One region of the Parageobacillus sp. G301 genome, then DNA from elsewhere that is predicted to be linked to it. Evidence: predicted binding sites of a transcription regulator. Region 1 holds the regulator's gene; each other region holds the start of a gene.
What was found. The regulator Rex, encoded in region 1, represses fermentation and respiration genes when NADH is low (regulators of the CRP and FNR family bind a similar motif). The targets are predictions, from matches to a motif close to TTGTGAAATATTTCACAA.
Positions count from the first base shown of each region.

Region 1 (2,209 bases):
TATCGTAAGACATCTCACCAGCAATAATTTTTAACAGTGTCGATTTTCCTGCTCCGTTTCTTCCGACGAGCGCAATCCTATCTTTGGATTGTATTTCTAATTTTATATTCGATAAAATAAGGTCAGCACCGAAATATTTTGTCAGTTGATTGACTTGTAAAATAATCATTGTTGTTCACCTCTCGTTTAACAATAATAGTGTAGCGTAATTTGTTTTCTTATCGCAATAAAACAAAACGATAAAAGACAGATGCCCAAAAATAGTGTATAGTTTATAAATGGGGGAGATATGCGTGTCATCATTTACACATTTTAATGAACAAGGCCGTGCAAAAATGGTCGATATTACGGAAAAAGAGGATACCATTCGAGTAGCGGTAGCACAAACGAGCGTGACCGTAAATAAAGAAATTTACGAGAAAATGACAAATCGCATGATTGAAAAAGGGGATGTGCTTGCTGTTGCGCAAGTAGCTGGCATTATGGCCGCAAAAAAAACGTCTGATTTAATTCCAATGTGCCACCCTCTTATGTTAAAAGGTGTCGACATCCAATTTGCATGGCATGTCGAGGAAGAAAAAGCGCTTTACCAATTACTGATCACCGTAACGGTAAAAACAAAAGGAAGTACAGGTGTGGAGATGGAAGCGCTAACGGCTGCTTCTGTTTGTGCACTGACCGTGTATGATATGTGTAAGGCGCTAGATAAAGGGATGGTGATTGGCCCAACCTATTTAGTGGAAAAATCAGGTGGGAAATCAGGCCATTATCAACGAGAAAACAGTAGTGTTGGGGGATTTGCGAATGAACAATGAACAACCAAAAATTCCGCAAGCAACTGCAAAACGTTTGCCACTATATTACCGTTTTTTGAAAAATTTACATGCTTCAGGAAAACAACGAGTTTCTTCCGCGGAATTAAGTGAGGCAGTAAAAGTTGATCCCGCGACCATTCGTCGTGATTTTTCCTATTTCGGTGCGCTTGGCAAAAAAGGATACGGATATAATGTCAATTATTTATTATCTTTTTTTCGCAAGACGCTTGATCAAGATGAAATTACCGAAGTGGCGTTATTTGGAGTCGGGAACTTAGGGACAGCGTTTTTAAATTATAATTTTACAAAAAATAATAATACAAAAATTGTGATGGCATTTGATGTCGATCAAAAGAAAGTAGGAAAAGAAGTTGGCGGTGTGCCAGTATATCATTTGGATGAATTGGAAAATCGCCTTCACGAAGGAATTCCTGTTGCGATTTTGACCGTACCGGCTCCTGCCGCTCAATGGATTACGGACCGTCTCGTTCAAAAAGGGATTAAAGGAATTTTAAACTTTACACCCGCTCGATTGAACGTACCGAAACATATTCGTGTCCATCATATTGATTTAGCGGTTGAATTGCAATCATTAGTCTATTTCTTAAAAAATTATCCGGCCGATAAAGGAGAGAATCAAAAGTGAAATATTTGTTAATTGTGCTTGTTATTTTATTATTGTTTGGAACGAAAAAACTTCCGGAGCTGGGCAAATCGCTCGGTCAATCGCTGCGGGAATTTAAGGATGCCACTAAAGGATTAACAGACGAGGATGAAAAAAAACCAGACCAATTATGATTTGTTAGGATGATTGAAGTATGGACGATAAAGAAATGTCGGTGTACGAACACCTGGGAGAATTACGAAAGCGACTTATTATTGTTCTTGTGTTTTTTGTCATTGCCCTTATTGCTAGTTTCTTTTTCGTGGAGCCCGTCATTTTATATTTGCAGCGAACGGACGAAGCGAAGGAATTAACGATGAACGCCTTTCGTTTAACAGATCCAATAAAAATTTATGTTCAATTTGCGTTTGTTCTTGCGTTTGTTCTTACCGCGCCAGTTCTGCTTTATCAAATTTGGGCGTTTGTCAGTCCTGGGCTGTATGAAAAGGAACGAAGAGTCACGTTAAGCTACATTCCGATTTCGATCTTTCTCTTTTTAGCTGGCATTAGTTTTGCGTATTTCATCTTATTTCCTTTCGTCGTTCGTTTTATGCAAAATTTAGCGTCCCGTCTCGGCATTCATCAGGTGATAGGGATTAATGAATACTTTGAATTTTTGCTTCACCTGATCTTGCCATTTGGAATTGTATTTCAGCTTCCGGTAGTTGTAATGTTTTTAACAAGGCTTGGCTTGATTACACCGATGTTATTAATCAAGGTGCGCAAATAT
Region 1 covers NZ_BSDB01000003.1:277,289-279,497, reverse strand. Annotated here, with positions in the region: gene QSJ37_RS17150 (ABC-F family ATP-binding cassette domain-containing protein) at 1-169, opposite strand, end outside; gene moaC (cyclic pyranopterin monophosphate synthase MoaC) at 294-815, shown strand; gene QSJ37_RS17140 (redox-sensing transcriptional repressor Rex) at 805-1,461, shown strand; gene QSJ37_RS17135 (twin-arginine translocase TatA/TatE family subunit) at 1,458-1,613, shown strand; gene tatC (twin-arginine translocase subunit TatC) at 1,634-2,209, shown strand, end outside.

Region 2 (2,209 bases), 120 kb from region 1:
ATCTTTTAGTCTTGAAATGCCGATTGATCAAAACCGTCAGTTAACAGGCAAGCATCCCAATCATTTAGTCCTATACAGCCTATTCAATCTTTCATAACATACAAAAAAACCTGGCACGTTCGTATCATACCAGGCTTCTGTATCGTTTTTTGTTCCGCGACTTCTTTATCAATGCTCTAATTTGATTTTTGATGCTCTATTTTCTTTTTTATGATCCCGCATGTATACAAGGAATAATGAACTTGCAAACCATGTAATCAACCCAAAGATAAAACTTCCCCACCAATTTTGTGTAAATTGTAGAAAAAATAAAACCGTTAACACGCAAATGAAACCACCAATCATCCCATAAACAGATCCTTGTGCAGTTTTCGCTGCTTCTTTAGAACCTTTCTTCATGCCAACCATCATCACAGCAACAACCATAACGGCTGGAAATGCGGCAAAAATTCCCCCGATAACTTTCCATGGTAATAGTTTTGCCGTTACATAACTTAACACAACGGCTGATCCGCCGAATAAAAAACGGAAAAATAAATCATGTCTATCCATAAGATCACCTTTAATTAAAAATATCCTGAAATGACAGCAAAAATGATGGAAATGAGAAACCATCCAGCTATTGATTGTGTAAGTCCACGTTTCCAACCTTGCTTTCTACAAAAGTAAACGACCCCTATTGCACACATAATATTGATGAACATCCCAACAATAGCTCCTTGGGATAGAACAATCGACTTTTCCACTAATTCACTGCCCTTTGCATCGAGCCGAAGTGTCAGTAATGCTGCTAAAAATACAGCAGGAAAAGCGGCAAAAATTCCTCCTATTTTTGATCCTAATTTTTTTGAGATAATGGTAGAAGCGACAACCGCGCCTCCCCCTAATAAAAATCGAATAACTATTCCACTAATCGATAATGACTCCAAGATAGATTCATCCTTTCTTTGGTGACCAATCTAGTGAAGTTAAATATTATTTTTATATATTTATTTGTGATTATTTTCACGTATATATTGTAAACAACGATAGAACAAACGCTTGTGAACTTTTATTTAATTTTTTTCTTGTAACGCTTACACTTCCAAATTTGTGACAAATGTTTGAATAAAACTTATTTTTTTCTTACTCCCAACCATGGCGGCAAATATTTTTATAGTAAATCGATTTAATCATCATATGAACAACGTAATGCAAACATTCAAAAACAGCATGGCTAGCTGGAACATCAATGAACATTCTGAACTGAAAAAATCTACAAGAGAAAGAGGGAATGCCTCCTTTTGGCTATCTCATCTCCGAATATTCAATAGCCTAATTTTGGAAATCCAAACACTTAACCTACAACTTGTCTAATCAAACTTATTATCCTGCTCATATATTAATATCGAATCTTAATTAATTAAAAGAGGTGAAACATATGTCAAAAAATTGGGAAGAAAAATGTAAAGATCACCATAAGCCAAAGATAAGATGTGGTTGTATTAATGGGCAAGCAGTGACAGTGAATGGACCTGCAACGCAAGGACCTCCGGGACCTCCAGGACCTCCAGGGGCTGGTGCTATTATTCCATATGCATCTGGACTAACTCCTGTTGTACTGTCTACAACTGATGTTTTAGGTGTAGTAGTTAGTACTGGAGCTATCCTTGGATTCGGAAGTTCTGCGCCAACTGTTGACCTTAGTGCAGGAACACTAAATCTAGGCACCGCTGCCATAAACATTCCTGACTTCGCATTTGTAGTTCCTCGTGCCGGAACAGTCACATCCATATCTGCATTCTTTAGCGCTACAGTAGGTATAACTTTAGCTACAGCTGGAACAGTTAGAGCAGAATTATGGAGGGCATCTGCACTAAGCAACACCTTTGCTCCAACAGGAGTTTTTGTAGATTTAGCACCAGCCTTCGGCCCTGTAGTTAGCGTTGGCAATACTGCTGCTAATACTGCTGCGGCGTCATTACCGGTATCTGCGGGCGACAAACTATTACTAGTTTTTTCTTTAAGAACATCTGGATCTACTCTAATTAATATCGGCGTCCTTACAGGTTTTGCAAGTGCGGGTGTTGGAATCAGTTAATAAATAGCCCATGACCTAGTCGACACAAAAGGGAGACATCCTCATAATAAAGGATGTCTCTCCAAAGTGTTGAAAGTTGAAAAAAGAAAAAGTTCACGCTCCGCGTGAACTTTTTCTTTTCTTTCATGA
Region 2 covers NZ_BSDB01000003.1:153,686-155,894, forward strand. Annotated here, with positions in the region: gene QSJ37_RS16595 (DUF3147 family protein) at 169-552, opposite strand; gene QSJ37_RS16600 (DUF3147 family protein) at 567-929, opposite strand; gene QSJ37_RS16605 (exosporium glycoprotein BclB-related protein) at 1,421-2,080, shown strand.
Region 2: a site for Rex is predicted at 994-1,011, ahead of QSJ37_RS16600 (DUF3147 family protein). Genes of this name have one in related genera too.

Region 3 (2,209 bases), on a different contig from region 1:
ATATGCAATTTTGGTTCCCTGATACGCCAAGATGGATATGGGCGCTAGCCGCTTTAATGATGATGACATTAATCAATTTCCTCGCTGTCAAGGCGTATGGGGAATTAGAATTTTGGTTTGCGCTTATTAAAATTGTCACCATTGTATTTATGATCATCGTTGGCTTGGGCATGATTCTATTCGGAATCGGCAATGGCGGAGTCGCCACAGGCATCAGCAACCTTTGGGAACATGGTGGATTTTTCCCGAACGGCTTTACCGGTGTGTTAATGTCTTTGCAAATGGTGATGTTCGCCTACTTAGGAATCGAAATGCTCGGCGTTACGGCCGGCGAAGTGAAAAATCCGGAAAAATCGCTGACTAAAGCGGTCAATAGCGTATTTTGGCGCATTTTAATTTTCTACGTGGGCGCATTATTTGTCATCATGTCCATTTACCCTTGGAACGAAATCGGCGAAAAAGGAAGCCCGTTTGTCTTAACATTTGAAAAAATCGGCATTCACGCCGCTGCGGGAATCATCAACTTTGTCGTTTTAACGGCTGCGTTGTCTTCCTGCAACAGTGGAATTTTCAGCACAAGCCGCATGCTCTTCAACTTGGCTGAGCAAAAAGAAGCGCCATCTTCCTTCGCTAAACTGACGAAGCGCGGAATTCCAGGCGTCGCCCTCATCGTCACGGCGTTAGCGATGTTAGTCGGTGTGTATTTAAACTACGTTTCCGAAAAAGTATTCCAATGGGTCACAAGTGTCGCTACATTCGGCGCGATTTGGACATGGGCGATTATTTTGCTTTCGCAATTGCAGTTCCGTAAACGTTTAAGCCTAGAAAAGCAAAAACAATTAAAGTATAAAATGCCGCTTTATCCTTTTAGCTCTTATATCGCTCTCGCCTTTTTAGTCGGAGTTACCGGTTTAATGGCATATTTCCCTGACACACGAATCGCACTTATCATTGGACCAGCCTGGCTCATCTTGCTCGTTGTCGTCTATTATGCAAAAGGCATGCATAAGCGCCATGCCTCCCCTTCTGATAAAAGGCAAGTTAGCTAAACAACCGTCTCCATCCCTTTTATAGGGATGGAGATGTTTATTTTTTTACATCCTTCTTCATGTTCATTGATGATCATTTCTCCCTTCCCCCTGTTACATACCAACACCGTCATTCAATTAATATTGTTCAACATTTCACAAACTATTCAATAATAGATAGTTCTAGGCGTCAATAAATATAGTATTGTATAGTTGAAATCTGTTATATATATTTTTTCAGTCTGTTATAGTTACAGGCGATTGGGAGGGGATCTGTTATGAAACAAGCTACTGCTGTATTAGACCCGTGGCGTAGTTTTAAAGGGTCAAAATGGAAAAAGTCCATTGACGTCCGTGACTTTATTTTAAACAACGTCACCGTTTACTATGGGGATGAATCATTTCTAGAAGGACCTACGGAAGCAACGAAAAAATTGTGGGAACAAGTGATGGAATTGTCGAAACAAGAACGCGAAAAAGGCGGCGTTCTCGATATGGATACATCCATTGTTTCTACCATCACTTCCCACAGACCGGGTTATTTAAACAAAGACTTGGAAAAAATCGTTGGTTTTCAAACAGATAAACCGTTTAAGCGCGCATTAATGCCGTTCGGAGGCATCCGCATGGCGCAACAATCATGCGAAGCATACGGCTACAAAGTAAGCGACGAAGTGAAAAAAATTTTTACCGAATACCGAAAAACCCATAACCAAGGTGTATTTGACGTTTACACCGAAGAGATGAAATTAGCGCGCAAAGCGGGAATCATCACCGGTCTTCCAGATGCGTACGGACGCGGCCGCATTATTGGCGACTATCGCCGCGTAGCATTATACGGCGTCGATCGTCTGATTGAAGAAAAACAAAAGGATTTGAAAAACACTGGCGCAAGAACGATGACGGAAGACATTATCCGTCTTCGCGAGGAAATTGCTGAACAAATTCGCGCGTTAAACGAATTGAAACAAATGGCATTAAGCTACGGTTACGACATTTCCCAACCAGCGCAAAACGCACACGAAGCATTCCAATGGCTCTATTTCGCTTATCTCGCCGCTATTAAAGAACAAAACGGCGCAGCGATGAGCTTAGGCCGCGTGTCCACCTTCTTAGACATTTATATCGAACGCGACCTACAAGAAGGTACGCTAACAGAAAAAGAAGCGCAAGAACTTGTC
Region 3 covers NZ_BSDB01000002.1:141,778-143,986, reverse strand. Annotated here, with positions in the region: gene QSJ37_RS09420 (amino acid permease) at 1-1,049, shown strand, start outside; gene pflB (formate C-acetyltransferase) at 1,307-2,209, shown strand, end outside.
Region 3: a site for Rex is predicted at 1,173-1,190, ahead of pflB (formate C-acetyltransferase). Genes of this name have one in related genera too.

Region 4 (2,209 bases), on a different contig from region 1:
CAAGATCATTGTACGTACGGGCGACGTTTCCACCAATCCCGCGGTCGACGCCGTAATTGGCAAGGACAAGATCATAGACGGTCGTTACATACGTTTCGCCATTTTCGGTTTGTATTTTTTTTGCCGGGACGACGCGTTCAATCGTTTCCCTTCCTTCATTAGTAAAGTACGGAATATGAATCGTAACGAGCTCATCTTCGCTCCCTAAAAACGATAGACAAGGTTCAATCGGCTGTTCCGTTTCTTCATCCACCATATGTAAATTCCATTTTCCTTGATCGTCCCAGCGCGAACCGATTGTTCCATGCGGAATCGTAAATGTTTTTTTATTTTCATCGTAAACGACCGGCTTCCATTCGGCGTTGGTGACGTTGCGGCCGAGATCTTTTGCCTGCAAGAAGCGGTCGGCCACCCATTTGTTGCCATCTTTTTTCAAAGTGACGACGAACGGAAAATCGGTGTATGTTTTGGCATATTGCTGGAAGTAAGGAACTTGCCGATCGACGTAATATTCTTTTAAAATGACATGGCCCATGGCCATGGCGAGCGCGCCATCTGTTCCTGGTTTCACGCTGAGCCAATCATCGGCAAACTTTGTCGATTCGGCATAGTCTGGGCTGATTGACACGACTTTTGTACCGCGGTAGCGAACTTCCGCTAAAAAGTGGGCGTCTGGCGTCCGGGTGAGCGGTACATTGGACCCCCATGTAATAATGTAGCCGGAGTTATACCAGTCACTCGATTCCGGAACGTCGGTTTGGTCGCCCCAAATTTGCGGCGATGCAGGCGGCAGGTCCGCATACCAGTCGTAAAAGCTAAGCATCGGTCCGCCTATCAGCTGCATAAAGCGTGAACCGGCCGCATGGCTGACCATCGACATCGCTGGAATTGGCGAAAAACCAACATTGCGGTCCGGACCGTATTTGATAACAGTATATAATAGTGATGTAGCGACAAGCGTTAACGCTTCATCCCAGCTGACGCGGACAAATCCTCCCTTTCCGCGCGCTTGTTTATACCGTTTTGCTTTTTCCGGATTTTCGACGATGCTTTTCCAAGCGTCAAGCGGATTTTTATGCTCTTGTAACGCTTCCCGCCACATATCCATCAACACGCCGCGCACGTATGGATATTTCACGCGGAGCGGGCTGTAAATGTACCAAGAAAAGCTTGCGCCGCGAGGACAACCGCGTGGTTCAAAATCAGGCATATCCGGTCCGGTTGACGGATAATCAATTTGTTGTCCTTCCCATGTGACGATTCCGTCTTTTACGTAAATGTTCCAGCTACATGAGCCAGTGCAGTTGACTCCATGGGTGGAACGGACGACTTTATCATGCTGCCAACGGCGGCGGTAAACATTTTCCCAATCGCGGTCGCCGTAGGTTACCTCACTATGGTCATTAGCATATCGTTCGATCGGTTTCATATATTTGAAACGATTCAATAACGGAGATCGTTTTCGTTTCATTTTGTTTCACTCCTTCATCAATTTGTGTAATTTTACTATAGCCATAATGAAAATAAAGGGATGTTAACTTTGTCACAATTGGTGCGTTTGTCACAAATCTGTCAAATGGTGATCGAAAACGAACAAACATTCTTTTCTTGTGTTATAATAGAGAAAAAGTTTTACATAATGAGGAGGTCGCATTGAGGTATCATAGTCATATTGTTACGTCATTATGTTTTGGGGCAGCGGTCGCTGCGCATACATCACTTTCGTTTAGTGTAAGCTATACGGCGGGAATTGTCGTCGGCAGCTTACTTCCCGACATTGATGAACCGAAGTCGTACGTTGGACGGCGCTCAATGGGGGTATCCAATAAAGTAAAAGAAGCGTTTGGCCATCGCGGCATGACCCATTCGCTTGTTGTATGGGGAATCATCGCTCTTGTTATGATGTGGGAATCGTCTTCGTTATTTGCCGCCGGTTTTGTGCTCGGCTATTTGTTTCATATTCTCGAAGACTTTTTCTCTGTCCAAGGTGTGCCGCTCTTTTGGCCGTTCACTTTAAAGCGATTTAAAATTCCCATCTATCGCACAGGCAATTTCATCGAAAAAGCGCTCTTTTACGCGGCGTTTGCCTTGCTTGTCTATATAGGCGCAAAAGAACAGCTGTTTTTCGAATGGTGGCGTTCTCTTGCTTTATTTCGATGAGAAAAAAAAGGAAAAAAGTTTGTCTGCGGCGAATTACAAAAAATAATTG
Region 4 covers NZ_BSDB01000001.1:633,658-635,866, reverse strand. Annotated here, with positions in the region: gene QSJ37_RS03390 (nitrate reductase subunit alpha) at 1-1,471, opposite strand, end outside; gene QSJ37_RS03385 (metal-dependent hydrolase) at 1,654-2,160, shown strand.
Region 4: a site for Rex is predicted at 1,532-1,549, ahead of QSJ37_RS03390 (nitrate reductase subunit alpha). Genes of this name have one in related genera too.